3 regions of the Pseudarthrobacter sp. NS4 genome follow, and region 1 is predicted to be linked to each of the others. Evidence: riboswitches for the same ligand, from Rfam matches in the RefSeq annotation. Region 1 holds a riboswitch; each other region holds the start of a gene.
What was found. A riboswitch is a leader RNA that binds a small molecule or an ion and turns the genes downstream of it on or off. The one in region 1 is predicted to bind cyclic di-AMP.
Positions count from the first base shown of each region.

Region 2: another riboswitch for cyclic di-AMP. It lies ahead of NXY83_RS04260 (hypothetical protein); the one in region 1 lies ahead of NXY83_RS04820 (M23 family metallopeptidase).
Region 3: another riboswitch for cyclic di-AMP. It lies ahead of NXY83_RS11090 (C40 family peptidase); the one in region 1 lies ahead of NXY83_RS04820 (M23 family metallopeptidase).

Region 1 covers NZ_CP103288.1:1,014,356-1,018,970, forward strand. The annotation lists gene NXY83_RS04795 (hypothetical protein) at 1-40, opposite strand, end outside; gene NXY83_RS04800 (cold-shock protein) at 248-631, shown strand; gene NXY83_RS04805 (DUF3027 domain-containing protein) at 637-1,278, shown strand; gene serC (phosphoserine transaminase) at 1,376-2,506, opposite strand; gene NXY83_RS04815 (metal-dependent transcriptional regulator) at 2,787-3,482, shown strand; cyclic di-AMP (ydaO/yuaA leader) riboswitch at 3,623-3,840, shown strand; gene NXY83_RS04820 (M23 family metallopeptidase) at 3,851-4,615, shown strand, end outside.
Region 2 covers NZ_CP103288.1:880,010-884,624, forward strand. The annotation lists gene NXY83_RS04240 (phosphatase PAP2 family protein) at 1-578, shown strand, start outside; gene upp (uracil phosphoribosyltransferase) at 591-1,226, shown strand; partial or broken gene NXY83_RS04250 (VOC family protein) at 1,255-1,437, shown strand; gene NXY83_RS04255 (HAD-IA family hydrolase) at 1,452-2,132, shown strand; gene NXY83_RS04260 (hypothetical protein) at 2,230-2,937, opposite strand; cyclic di-AMP (ydaO/yuaA leader) riboswitch at 2,943-3,103, opposite strand; partial or broken gene NXY83_RS20990 (DNA-binding response regulator) at 3,331-3,430, opposite strand; gene NXY83_RS04265 (winged helix-turn-helix domain-containing protein) at 4,131-4,615, shown strand, end outside.
Region 3 covers NZ_CP103288.1:2,352,153-2,356,767, reverse strand. The annotation lists gene NXY83_RS11095 (protein adenylyltransferase SelO) at 1-503, shown strand, start outside; gene NXY83_RS11090 (C40 family peptidase) at 623-1,495, opposite strand; cyclic di-AMP (ydaO/yuaA leader) riboswitch at 1,499-1,687, opposite strand; gene NXY83_RS11085 (hypothetical protein) at 1,852-2,859, opposite strand; gene NXY83_RS11080 (TraR/DksA family transcriptional regulator) at 2,892-3,248, shown strand; gene NXY83_RS11075 (DNA alkylation repair protein) at 3,245-3,772, shown strand; gene NXY83_RS11070 (DUF1810 domain-containing protein) at 3,830-4,273, shown strand; gene NXY83_RS11065 (glucose 1-dehydrogenase) at 4,277-4,615, opposite strand, start outside.

The DNA.
Region 1 (4,615 bases):
CGGCGATCATAACGGGCCGCCGGTAACGCGAGGGTGTCATGGACGTAACGCTACAGCCCCTGCGGTGGCGGGCGTGAACCCGTTGCCTGGGCGCCGTTGGAAGCAGGATTAGGGCACCGGGCAGGATAACCTTGAAAGATACAGACCAACACGGTTCGCAGCTGCCATACCTTGAACCCGTACAACAATACGGATGCGGTGGCGGCTGGCCGTGTCTCACGACAGCAGAACGAAGAAGGTTGATTACGTGCCTACCGGCAAGGTCAAGTGGTATGACAAGGACAAGGGCTTCGGGTTCCTCGCAGGAGAGGATGGCCAGGAGGTTTTCCTGCCCAAATCGTCGCTTCCCGAGGGCGTAACGGAGCTCAAGGCCGGCACCCGCGTCGAGTTCGGCGTGGCCGACGGCCGGAAAGGTGCGCAGGCCCTGGGCCTGCGTGTCCTGGACAAGACGCCGTCCATCGCCAAGGCGAAGCGGCCCAGTGCAAAGGACCTCGCTCCGCTGGTCCAGGACCTGGTGACCGTACTGGATAACCTTTCCGGAACCCTGTCCAAAGGCAAATACCCGGAAGGCAACAAGGGCAAGGCGATCGCGGCTGCCCTGCGTAAGGTTGCCGACGAGCTGGACGTTTAGCACCGATGAGTCCGCAAGCTGAACAGCCGGCGGCGCCGGAGCAGGGCCAGGCGGGCCCGACGCCGGCGGATGCCGAAAGCCCTGTCCCCGCCGCCGCTGCCAAAATCGGCTCCAAGCGCCCGGCCGGTGTGCCGGTATGGCGGACCGGAAAGCCGGACGCATTCCTGGCTGCTGCCGTGGAGACGGCCCGGACCGCCTTGGAGGGCATCACCGCCGCCTCCGATATTGGGCGCCACGTCGCCGCCAAGAGCGAAGGCGACCGGCTTGTCACGCACCTTTTTGAGTCGAAGCTGCCCGGTTACGCTGGCTGGCATTGGTATGCGGTGGTCACCCGCAACTCCCGTTCAAAGGTGGTCACCGTCAGCGAGCTGGGGCTGCTGCCGTCCGAAGATTCCATTCTTGCCCCCGAATGGGTTCCATGGGCGGAACGCGTCCGTCCCGAGGACGCGCAGCAACAGGAAAAGGACACCCCGGAACAGGGCAAGGCGTCGCCGGAAACCGGCGAACCGGCGCCGGATGGGGATATGACAGGGACCGGGCCTGCCGGGCAGGACCCGGAGATCCCGGAGTTCGACGCCACGGGCTCTGATGCCGCGGACAATGATTTCATTGAGCAGCACCCGGGGGACGACGCCGGCACGGACTAGTTGCCTGCGCCTCCCAGCCGACGGGGACACGCAAACGGCGCCGACCGGGCAGGACCCGGGCGGCGCCGTCGGACGTTAAGGGAGCGCCCCTGGCGGGCTACTTGCGCAGTTCGCCCACCACGTAGTCGATGCTGGCCAGCAAGGCGGAAACGTCGTCGGGCTCGATGGCAACGAAGGTTGCGATGCGCAGCTGGTTGCGGCCCAGCTTCCGGTACGGTTCGGTGTCCACGATCCCGTTGGCGCGCAGGACCTTGGCCACCTGGGCGGCGTCAACCGACTCGTCGAAGTCGATGGTGGCAATGACGTTCGAACGTTCATCAGGATTGGTGACGAACGGGGTTGCATACTCCGAGCCCTCGGCCCAGGAGTAGATGCGTCCGGCCGAATCCGCTGTGCGTTTTGCAGCGAAGTCCAGGCCGCCGTTGGAGTTGAGCCACTGCACCTGGGCGTCCAGGGTCACCAGGGTGGACAGGGACGGGGTGTTGTAGGTCTGGTTCAGCCGTGAGTTGTCGATGGCCGTCTGCAGGTCCAGGAAGTCCGGGATCCAGCGGCCGCCGGCCTTGATCCGGGCGGCACGTTCCACGGCGGCGGGGGAGAACAGGCCCAGCCAGAGCCCGCCGTCGGACGCAAAGTTTTTCTGCGGTGCGAAGTAGTAGACGTCGCTTTGGGCTACATCGACGTCCAGGCCGCCCGCAGCCGAGGTGGCATCCACCAGCACCAGTGCGCCCTCATCGGCTCCCGCAACCCGCTGCACGGGAGCGGAAACACCGGTGGACGTTTCGTTTTGCGGCCAGGCGTAGACGTCCACGCCTGGTTCGGCCTGTGCCGCGGGACGGGTGCCCGGCTCGGACTTGAGGATCGAGGACGCTTCCAGGAAGGGGGCTTTGTTTGTTGCCGCCGCGAACTTGGATCCGAACTCGCCAAAGGACAGGTGCTGGGCTTTTTTCTCCACCAGTCCGAAGCTGGCAACATCCCAGAACGCCGTGGAGCCGCCCACGCCCAGGACAACTTCGTAACCTTCCGGTGCGCGGAAGAACTGGCTCAGGCCGTCGCGGACCGAGCCAACGAGGTTCTTGACCGGGGCCTGCCGGTGGGACGTGCCCAGGATGTTCTTTGATGCGGCGGACAGCGCATCAATCTGTTCCTGCCTGACCTTGGAAGGTCCGGCGCCGAACCGCCCGTCCTGAGGCAGGAGGTCGGCGGGAATAGTGATGCTGGGTTCGCTCACAGGTGCTCCAATTTCGGCGTGATGTGACTTTGGTCCGGGCGGGTGAATGGTTGCCGGCGGGCAGTCGGCAATGACTGCGACTCAGGCCTTCCCATTCTGCCTGAACAGCTGTTTCGGCGGGAACCGGGACCGTCATAGTCCAGCCATTGAGACGTCTTGCCGGCGCCCGCCAACTATTCGGACTAAGTCAAAATAGGCTAAGCTTGCCAACGGACTACGTCGCAGTGAAAGGCGATACGGTGGGACAACGCAAGGTACTGCGCTCGAGGAGCTGAGCTGGATGACGGATCTGATCGACACTACGGAAATGTACCTTCGCACCATTTTGGAGCTTGAGGAAGAAAACATTGTTGCCCTCCGGGCCCGTATTGCAGAACGGCTGCGCCACTCGGGGCCCACGGTTTCCCAGACCATTGGCCGGATGGAGCGCGACGGCCTGGTGGTGGTGTCCGGCGACCGGCACCTCGAGCTCACCGAAAGCGGCCGCAAGCGGGCTACGGAGGTCATGCGCAAGCACCGGCTGGCCGAGCGGCTCCTGGCGGATGTCATCGGCCTGGACTGGGCTTACGTCCACGATGAAGCCTGCCGGTGGGAACACGTCATGAGCGAGCGGGTGGAGCGGCGCATCTACGAGCTGCTCGATCACCCCACCCAGTCGCCCTACGGCAACCCTATCCCGGGCCTCGCCGCCCTCGGGGGCCAGCCGGGGCTTGCCGCGTCAGACGGCGCCGTCAGCCTCCTTGAAGCGATGAAGTCCTACGGTCCTGCTTCGGTGGTGACCGTCAGCCGGCTTGCCGAACCCATCCAGGTGGAGCCCGAACTGCTGGTTCAGCTCTACGAGGGGGGCATCCGTCCCGGGGCGGCGGTATCGCTGGAGCGGGTAGGGGATTACATTTCCGTGCGGGTGGCCGGCATTGAAGGCGCCCTGGAACTTCCGCCGGAAGTGGCCGCGCACGTTTTCGTCACGGTCCGGTAGAGGACCATCCCGGGCGCGGGCTACTCCATCAAGCGGACTTACGCAATGATAACGGAATTGTTACTTTGAGGGTTAACCCTCTATAGTTGATCCGAGCGTTGATACTAAAGCGTTACCTGATCTGGAGCCGAGCTCTGCCAGCGGATCAGGAGCACGAGTCATAACTGGCAGAGGCGGGGGAACCACAAGCGGCAGCGGGGGACTGCCTTGGGGTGAAGTCCGTCAGCAGCAAGCCTCTTCCAGTGAAGGAACCTTCCGGGGATATCTCTGTGCCGAAGCTTGCTTACGGCGGACCGGGTCTTTGAACTCTCTGACCCGAATCCGACAGCTAACTTCGCAGGCTTTCAAGAGAGGAATCCTTCTTGTCCATGCAGACCTCCAAGGGGCGCCGCCGTGCGGCGGGCCCCTCATCGACGCCGCGTGTCGTCGAAGTCATCAACACGGAGCGCCCCCGCGACCTCCACCGTGATGCGCGCCGCCGTCGGGGTCCCTTCCGGCAGATCACCGAGTTTGCCTCGGCCAGCGGCATCGGGCAAAAAGCCGGGATCGCGCTTGCGGCCACAGGCCTGGTGCTGACCGTGACTGTTCCGGCCACCAGTCCGGTCATGGCCACCGACACCGGTGCCACACCCGTCGCTGCCTTCGCCGCCACCCCGCAGCCGGCCATCTCTGCCGAGCCGGGAGCGCAGATTGACTTCAGCCGGTCAGCCGTTGTCACGCAGGCTGACCCGGACGGTAAACTCAAACAACTCCTGAGCGCGCAATCAGCCGGTGCGGTCTCCCGTGCCGCTTCCGCTGGAAGCCTTGGCGCCCCGCTGGCCACCCTTTCCACGGCATCGCCGTTCGGCTACCGCATCAGCCCCATCACCGGCGGCTCCGGTGACTTCCACCGCGGGCAGGATTACGTGGCCCAGTGCGGCACGTCCGTCCTCGCTGCTGCCACCGGCACCGTGACGTTCGTTGGCTGGCATCAGTACGGCGGCGGAAACCGCGTCGTTGTGGACCACGGCAACGGCCTGGAGACCACCTACAACCACCTGTCATCGTTCAGCGTCAAGGAAGGCCAGACGGTCTCGCGCGGCGACGTCCTGGCGCTCAGCGGCACCACCGGAGCCTCTACCGGCTGCCACCTC
Region 2 (4,615 bases), 130 kb from region 1:
ATGTCGGCGGCGGCATCGGTATGCCCGTCCTGGCGAGCCTCCTCACGGCCTGGCTCACCTTCCTGAGCAGGACGTGGCGGCCCATCATCCTGGTAGGGGGCGCGGCAGCGGTATCGACAACGGCCACCGCAATGGGCAAGCGGCTCGTGGGCAGGACCCGCCCGGACCATACGGAGGCGGTCCCGCCCTACGAGACCTCACCGTCCTTCCCCAGCGGCCACACACTGAACACCACCGTGGTGATCGGCGTGCTGCTCTACATCATGTTCCTGCAGTTCCAGATGCTCTGGGCGCGGATTACCGCCATCACGGCAGGGGTCGTCTTCATCATTGCGATGGGCCTGAGCCGGGTGTTCCTGGGCCACCACTGGCTGACCGACGTTATGGCCGGCTGGCTCCTGGGCCTCGCCTGGGTGGGAATCGTGATCCTCGCCCATCGGCTGTTCCATCTGACCCGACGGCGGGAGCATGCCGGCCCTGCACCCACGTTCGAGCACCCGGTGGTGCGCGATGTCGTGGCTGAGTCCCTGCACCATGACGGCGGCCACACAGAGCGCGGGAGGGATAATGCCGGATGATAGTTTTGTCGCATGCGCACTCTCGTTGTGGACCACCCGCTGGTCGCCCATAAGCTCACCGTTCTCCGGGACAAAAACACTCCGTCCCCGGTTTTCCGGCAGCTGACCGAGGAACTGGTGACGCTCCTGGCCTACGAGGCCACCCGTGAGGTCCGCACCCAACCCGTCACCATCGAGACCCCCGTCAGCACCACCGTGGGCACCGCGTTCACCAAGCCCACTCCGCTGGTGGTTCCTATCCTGCGCGCAGGTTTGGGCATGCTCGAAGGGATGACCAAACTGGTCCCCACTGCTGAGGTGGGATTCCTGGGGATGGCCCGGGACGAGGAAACGCTGGACATCATCACCTATGCAGAGCGCCTCCCCGAGAACCTCACGGACCGGCAGATCTTCGTCCTGGACCCCATGCTGGCCACCGGTGGAACCCTGCGCGAAGCCATCAAGTTCCTGTTCAAGCGCGGGGCATCGGACGTGACCTGCATCTGCCTGCTGGCAGCGCCGGAAGGCCTGGCCAAGCTGGAAGAGGAACTGTCCGGCGCCAACGTGACCATCGTCCTGGCATCCATTGACGAGAAGCTGAACGAAAAGTCCTACATCGTTCCCGGACTCGGGGACGCGGGCGACCGCCTGTACGGCATCGCAGGCTAAGGGCGGCCACGCCGGCATTCCCCGCGGGGCGCCGCCGGGAACGGGCTCGAACCTCCAGCTGGTGGTCAGCGACATCCAGGCAGCCCATAAGCACCTGAAGGACAACGGGGTGGACGTCAGAGACGTGGATGTGCAGGACTGGGGCCACTTTGTCTACTTCGCAGACCCGGACGGGAATAAATGGGCGGTGCAGTACATCCCTGGCCGGTAGGGCAGGATGGAGGCATGAGCCTGCCTGCCTCCACTGCCCAACAGACCCTGACCTGCCGTGCCGTCCTTTTCGACATGGACGGCACCTTGGTTGATTCCACCGCAGTGGTGGAACAGGTCTGGAGCGAATTCGCGGTGCGCTACGGCCTGGACTTCGAGGAGATCCTCAGAACATCGCACGGTGTACAGGCCATCGACACCGTCCGGCGCTTTGCGCCCGCCGGTGCGGACGTGTTTGCCCTGGCGTCCGAACTCGGCGCAATGGAGCGTGTCCGGACGGAGGGCATTTTGGCCTTGCCCGGAGCGGCCCGGCTGTTGGCTGCCTTGCCAGGGGACGTCGTTGCCCTGGTCACCTCTGCCGACCGCGTGCTGGCCGACATCCGGATGGCCGCTGCAGGACTCCAGATGCCGGCTACGGCAGTGACAGCCGAACTGGTGAGCCGGGGCAAGCCGGATCCGGAGGGCTACCTGAAGGCCGCAGCCCTCCTGGGCGCAGAGCCCGCCGAGGCGCTGGTCTTTGAGGATGCCCCCGCCGGCATTGCCGCCGGGCTGGCAGCGGGGATCCGCACCGTGGCGGTGGGGCCGAACACCGGACCGCTCCCGGACGGCGTGCTGCACATCGCGGACTACAGCAGCATCACCGCAGAAGTGGATGCGGACGGACCGGGCCGGCCGGTTATTTCTTTCCGGCTTTGAGGTCCGCAACCCTGCCCGGCCGCCTCCGCAGCCATCGCAACAGAACAGGCCACTTCAACAGGTCAGTCCGAACCTGGTGCCGGGAACCTGTCCGGCTTTAGTACCAGTTGTTGGCGTAGTGGAAGTTCAGGGCGCCGCACGGGGACTGGTAGCGCTCCTGGATGTAGTTCAGTCCCCAGTTGATCTGCGTGCGGTAGTTGGTGAGGTAGTCGGCTCCGGCGCTCGCCATCTTTTCTGCGGGCAGGGACTGCACGATGCCGTAGGCGCCGCTGCTGGGGTTGGTGGCCGTGGTGGTCCAGTCCGACTCCTTGGTCCACAGCGTCTGCAGGCACTGCATCTGGTCCGGGGCCCAGCCATAGGAAGCCAGTTGGCCGGCAGCGTAGGCCTGGGCACCGGCGGGATCATTAACCGCGACGACGGGAGCAGGTTCGGGTGCCGGGGCCGGAGCGGGTTCGGGGGCGGGTGCCGGAGCAGGCTCGGGTGCGGGAGCGGGCTCGGGCGCCGGAGCGGGCTCGGCAGCCTGGGGCACAACGTCGATCCCGGCGGGAGCGGGTGACTCGGCCGGGTTGGAGCGGATCTCGCTCTTCTCGATGCTCATCTGCGCATCTGTCGTTAAGGACTGCTCGGTGGAAGCAACTGTCGTCAGCGACTCGGTGGCCTGGCCTGCGGCACCTACTCCTACCAGCAGCGCACAGGACGCTGCGAGGACTGCCGCGCGCTGTCCCATTGTGAAGTTCTTGCCTTCAGGGCGCTCGTTGCTTGTTGACCCGTTTTTCGGGCGCGGTTTTACCGGGAATTTGAACATGGTGGATCGCCTCTCACACCTGCGGAGTTAGCTGTCGGGTTCGGATGAGGGCATCCGGCCACACGGAAAGATCACGTGCTGGCTTAACCCCAAGGGCAGTCAGTGCCCGGGACGGTGGGTCCCCCGCCTCTGCCTTTGGTCAACCGGAATCCGGGAAGTGGCAGAGTTTGGCGTCATCCGGATATGCGCCCCGTCGGGAACCGCACCCAATCGACGGTACAGGAGTGCAGCACTTAAGTCACATTTAGGTAACGGAGATCACGACGACGGCGCGTCGGCTTGCCCGCGATCGAGCAGAAGGTGCCGGCCATCTCCAAGTGGGTGCCCGCCCGGCTGTGATGCCACCGTTACCGCCCGCCCTCTCTTTCAGGATGATTGCAGAATGGATAAGCCCAGCCCGGGTTCGTCGTCCACCGCCAGGGCACGGATAGGGGAGCCGTCCGGGGTGGGAGGGCGTGGGAAGGTTGTTGGTCACGGAGTGCGAACTGGCCATGGGACGACTCTCCGATCATTCGTTTGAGCCGGGCTGTGGGCTTCGTGTGTTCCTGGCTGTGAATCCCAAGCGGGCCGGCCGGGCTGGTACTGCTTTTGCTGTCCCACTCCATCCGTGCTGTGGAAGGCCGGTGCGGGGTTCTGGAAGGAGTTCATCCGGCGGCTACGACAGATTTCCGGGGCTGCTGCGGAAATTTTTCTTTTCCAACTCCGCGCGCCGCTGGACACGTACTCCTGTAGGTGCGGGCATTTTGGCATCGAGCACTCAGTTGAATAAGGGCGAGCAAAAAAGGCCACATGTCGAATAAAGTTTCAGGAAAGGGGCGGATGAGAGGCTCCCACCAGATAACGAACGTTATTCTTTCGCCTCATCCAGAATCGTGATCTGCACCACAATGGAGCATTTTGTCTCACCATGCGGACGACCCGGTCCATTGTTACTTGCAAGTTGCCATTGTTACGCTGCACACTTCCAATGTGAACAAGAACTCAACAGCACCTGCAGCCGCAGAATATTGGCCCAGCACATCAGCTGCTGCCGACATGCGCTGTTGTCGAATGCACGCCTGACCTTCCCACCCTCCGAAGTTCTTAGGCATTCGCCCCCAGCCCAGCGTCGGGCGCCCCTCCCCAGTTCGCATTGCGGGAAAACCCAGCATTCGAGCCGCGATGGCGGCCATTCACATTGAGGTAAGCATTTCATGTCAGTTGCATCCGGATACGTCCACATCTCTGTCCGTAACGCCGCCAAGGCCGGCCAGCCGTCGGGCCTGCGTCCCGGCTTCGCACCCCGTCCGTCGCTTGCTCCTTCATCCGGAAGCACCTTCCCTGCACAGGGCTACGCGCCCCAGGGATACAACCCCAACTCCTATGGTCAGCTCCGCGCCGTTCCGCCGTCCGACTCGGCGCCCGTCACGGCCCCCACTCCCGTGGTAGCCGGACCGAATGCCGTACGCCCCGTAGCAAACGACAACGTGGCCCGCGGGTTCGTCCTGTACATGGGGATCGACGAGGAAACCGCAGCAGCAGCAGGCACCTCCATCGCCAAGCTCGCCCAGGAAATCCGCGCCTACGCCCAGTCCCTCGTGACCGGGGCGGAGAGCTACGCAGCCGTGGCCGTCGCCCCCGCCGGCACACCCGGTTCCGCGCTCGACGTCGTCCGTTCCACCTTCGGCGACCCCACCGT
Region 3 (4,615 bases), 1.3 Mb from region 1:
TGGAAGCACTGGGGGAATTCCGGAAGCAATACAGCAATGCATGGTTCAGCGGAATGAAAACCAAGCTGGGCCTGCCGGAAAGCCCGGCCGGAAGCCCGGAGGACGAAACCACATCGGAACTGGTGGACGGCGTCATTGCGCTGCTGAAGGACGGACCCGTTGACTACACGCAGTTTTTCCGGAACCTCGGCGGCGCCGCCCGTGGAAACGTCCGGCCCGCCCGCGGCATGGTGCTGGACCTCGCAGCATTCGATGCCTGGGCCGGGCGCTGGCTGGCAACGAACCCGGATCCGGACCTGATGGACAGGGTCAACCCGGTGTACATCCCGCGCAACCACCTGGTGGAGGAAGCACTCGCGGCCGCCACAGGGGGCGACCTGGACCCGGTGACCCGGCTGCTTGAAGCCGTCAGCGCTCCTTACAGCGAGCGTCCCGGACTCGAACGGTATGCGGAAGGCGCACCGGAAGATTTCGGAACCTACATGACGTTCTGCGGCACCTAGCCGGCAGGCCTGCGAGCAGGAGGTTGCAGGCGCAGCAGGCCGGGAACCAATAAGGGCGGCAGCCGGGACTACCCGGCTGCCGCCCTTATGTCTGCGTTGCTTTGCTGTGCGAGCGGTGCCTACGCTACGCGGACGAAGGAAGCGCCACCGAGCCAGCTGATGGAGTGAACCTCGGTCTTGAATCCGTCAACGCCACCGCTGACTACCTGGCCGTCGCCGGCGTAGACGCCCACGTGGCCGGCGGTGATTACCAGGTCACCGGGGGCCGGGGTGCCCACCACGGAGCCGTACTGGTAGAACTGGCCCGGGGCCAGGTCTCCAACGGACTTGCCCACGTTGCGGAGAGCCTTCTCCACCATTGCGGTGCAGTCCTGGCTGACGCCGAGCTGGCCATAGGCGTTCGCCAGGATGGCGGCGCCGGTGCCCGTGCCGGTTGCTGCGGGAGCGGGAGCCGGGGCAGGGGCCGGGGCCGGGGCAGCTGCGGTGGAGGCGTATGAGATGTTCATTCCGGTGTTCGCAGGAGCGGCTGCGGCCTGGACGGGAGCCGGAGCAGCTGCGGCCGGGGCGGCTGCGGGTGCAGCGTATCCGGCGCCCGGGATGCTGATCTGGTCGCCCGGGTAGATGATCGTGGAGACACCCAGTCCGTTGGCGGCCAGGACGTCGTTCAGGCTGACGCCGTGAGCTGCCGAGATGGCGCCCAGGGTGTCACCGGAAACGACGGTGTGGACGTTGGCTGCTGCTGCGGGGGCTGCAACTGCTGCGGCGGGTGCCGAGTGTGCCTGGACGTTAGTGGTCTCGTTGGTGTCCGGGCCGGTCACGCCAGCGTGGGCCGGAGCTCCGACGCCGAACGCAATGCCGGATGCGGCGGCAACTGCGAGGGCCGGGCGGCCGATCGTCCGGGCCTGGGACTTGGCCGAAACAGCCAGTCCCTGAAGCACGATTGAGCGGGCCGGAGTCGCACGGTGACGGGCGGTGGTGGAATTTTTTGACACGGTTGATCGCCTCTCCCATGCCTGCGGGGTGAGCTGTCGGGTTCGGGTTGGAGATACCCGGCCGAAAGCAACCCCATAACGAAAGGAGGCGCTATCGACTTAACCCCAAGACTTCAGTGAAGCCGCGGAAACTTGGTTCCCCCGTCCCTGCCAACTGGAAACGATTGAATCCCGGTTCAGCGGCAGGGCTCGGCATGCTGAGGGGAATGTCCCGCTTGGGAGGGACACGTGAAGACCTTATCCCGCCCGGACGCCTATTGTCACATTTGGATAACATGCGAGGTCCTTCTATCGGATAAAGCAATCGTCTTGATAGTCCGTGACCATACGCCGCTGACCTCGGCTGATACGGCCTCTTACCCCGCGGCGCAGGCGGACGTAACAAAGTCATAAAGTTCCGCACGCAACAAGGGATCGGCGGCGATCTTCACCCGGCCGTCCAAGGGGCCGACGACGATGTGGAGAGGCAGCAAGGTTCCCACCTTGTCCTCCGCAATGGCATGCGGATCGCACCGTGCCGGGCGGATGCGGAGCGGCCATTGAGCTGACCCATCGCCCGGCTTGACGGTGATGTTCGTGGGCCACGGATCCCCGGGCACCTCGGCCAGGAGGGGAGTGCCGTCCACGCTCCTGATGGTCAGGGAGTCCGCTGCCTCACCTGGCCTGTTCCCGTCCGCTGCTGGCCGGGGTGTTACCACAAGCCGGACGACGGCGGTGCGGGAGTCCTGCGCCACCTCAAGTTGGGTGCGCAGGGCGATGTCTGCCACGGCGGCCGCCGCTGCCGTGAGGCAGAGTTCGGTGTTGTTGCGTTGGAGCACGCCGAAAGGGTCCCCTGCGTTGACGGTCACTGGCCTGGCTTGGGAGTGGCCGGGCGCCGCAAGGAGCAGGGTAGCGGTGGCCTCCTCCCCGGGTGGGGAGCCCACCGGGCCGCCGCACCTGGGTTCCGGAAGCGCTGCCGGCAGGCTCTTGGGCTGGCGGGGCGGCAGTTCGATGCCGCCTCCGGCAGGCTCCCAGCGGATTGCCCCCTGAAACAGGGGAGATGCAAGCTCTGCCATGCTCACCGTCACCGGATTGCCTGACGAATTGGTGAACTGCAGCTGGATCTCCGGCTTTCCGTACTGGTCCCGCGACTGGTTAACCTCGACAGTTACCGGCCCCTCTTCCGGCCTTGGCGTTGCTGCCGCCTCTGACACGGCTGCCGGTCCGGAAGGGGCTGCCACGCCTGGGTCCGGTGGCGCAGGGGAGGCTGTACACGCTGACGTTGCCGGCACCGCCGCCAGGGCTGCCGCTGCTGCAAGGAACCGCAACCGGCGGAGAGGCGGACGGAAAACAGTGCTTCCTGCTGGTGCACCCTTCCGGCCCATGCAGCAAGTCTAGGGCGCGCTAGGCTTTTCACATGCCTGATATCGAACGGTTCCGGATCCTGCTCGAAGAGGAGCGGAAACGGAAGGTGGCCCTGCTACCGGCCCTGCGCGCGGACATCGCCTCAGCCAATGCGGCCCGCCAGGACTCGAATGTGGACGACGAGCATGATCCGGAGGGCTCCACGATCGCCTTCGAACTTTCACAGGCTTCGGCGCTGCTGCAGCAGAGCACAGCCGGCCTGGACCAGGTGGAAGCGGCCCTTGCCCGGATTGCCGCCGGGACCTACGGTACCTGCGCCGTTTGCGGCGAGCCCATCGCCGAGGGCCGTTTGGAGGCCAGGCCCTGGACACCGTTTTGCATCAACCACGCTTCAGCAGGCCGGCATTGACCGGCAGCCCGGATATGGTCGCCGTGGCAGCCGAATTCATTGACCGTACGCTGCAGAACGAAGGCGCCTGGTACCGGGCGGACGACGTCGGCAGCCGGCTGGGCGGGGTCCTTGCCTCCTATGGCTCCTCGGTGGGCGCGGTCCGGGGAACCGTCCGCGATGCGCTCCGGAAGTTCAAGGACCTGGACCATGACGGCGTGGTCCTGCTCGCCTCCGCCCTCTGGGGCCAGCCAAAGCCGGGCGCCAAGCCCGTATTCGAGCGGCGGCTCGCGGCCGTGGTGCTGCTCCAGTCGAAGGTTGGCCTGCTGCGGCATTCGGACCTGACGCGGATCGAAGGCTTCCTCCGCTCGGCGCTGACCCCGGAGCTGGCCCAACCCCTGGCGGCGGACGTGGTGGTGCCGCTGCTCGCCGGGCTGTCAGGACGGGACCGGCAGCGGGCGGATGCGGTCCTGGCCAGGTGGAGGCAGGATCCGGACAACCGGCTGGCTCTTGCAGCGGAAGCGGCCGGGCACTCGTTACCCTGAGCAGGAGCCGCATCCGGTCGCCGCGATAAATGCAAGTACCCCCGAAAAGGAGACAACATGAACGAGCCCCATGACCTCGAACGATTCGTGTCGGCACAGGACAGCGGCGGGACATACGGGCAGGCCCTTGCCGAACTGCAGCTCGGCAACAAGGCCGGCCACTGGATGTGGTTTATCTTTCCGCAGATCGCAGGCCTGGGACACAGTGCCACGTCCCGCAAATACGCGATCAGCTCCCTGGATGAAGCGCGCGCGTACCTTGAGCACGACGTTCTGGGCCCGCGCCTGCTCGAGTGCGCCCAGGCACTCACCACCCATGCCGGGCGCTCCGCGGAGGATATCCTGGGCGGCATCGACGCCCGCAAATTGCAGTCGTCCATGACCCTTTTCCTCCGCGCCGCGCCCGGCGAAACCGTGTTCAAAACAGTCCTGGCACAGTTCTTTGACGGCGAGCCGGACGAAGCCACCGACGCGCTGCTGGCCGAACAGGACGGAGCGTAGCCGCTACGGCGTCGGGCTGCCGCCGTTGACGTTCAGGGTCTCACCCACCACATAGCTGGACTCGGGCGAAGCCAGGAACACGTATGCGGGGGCAAGCTCCGCGGGTTGGCCTGCACGGCCCAGGGGAGTGGACTGCCCGAACTCCGGCAGTTCCTCCTTGGGCTGGCCGCTGCTGACCTGCAACGGCGTCCAGATGGGGCCGGGCGCGACGGCGTTGACCCGGATTCCCTTGGGCGCGAGCTGCTGCGCCAGGCCTTTGGTGAAGTTGTTGATGCTGCCCTTGGTGGTGGCGTAGTCCACGAGCGTCGGTGACGGGTTGTAGGCCTGGACTGACGTCGTGTT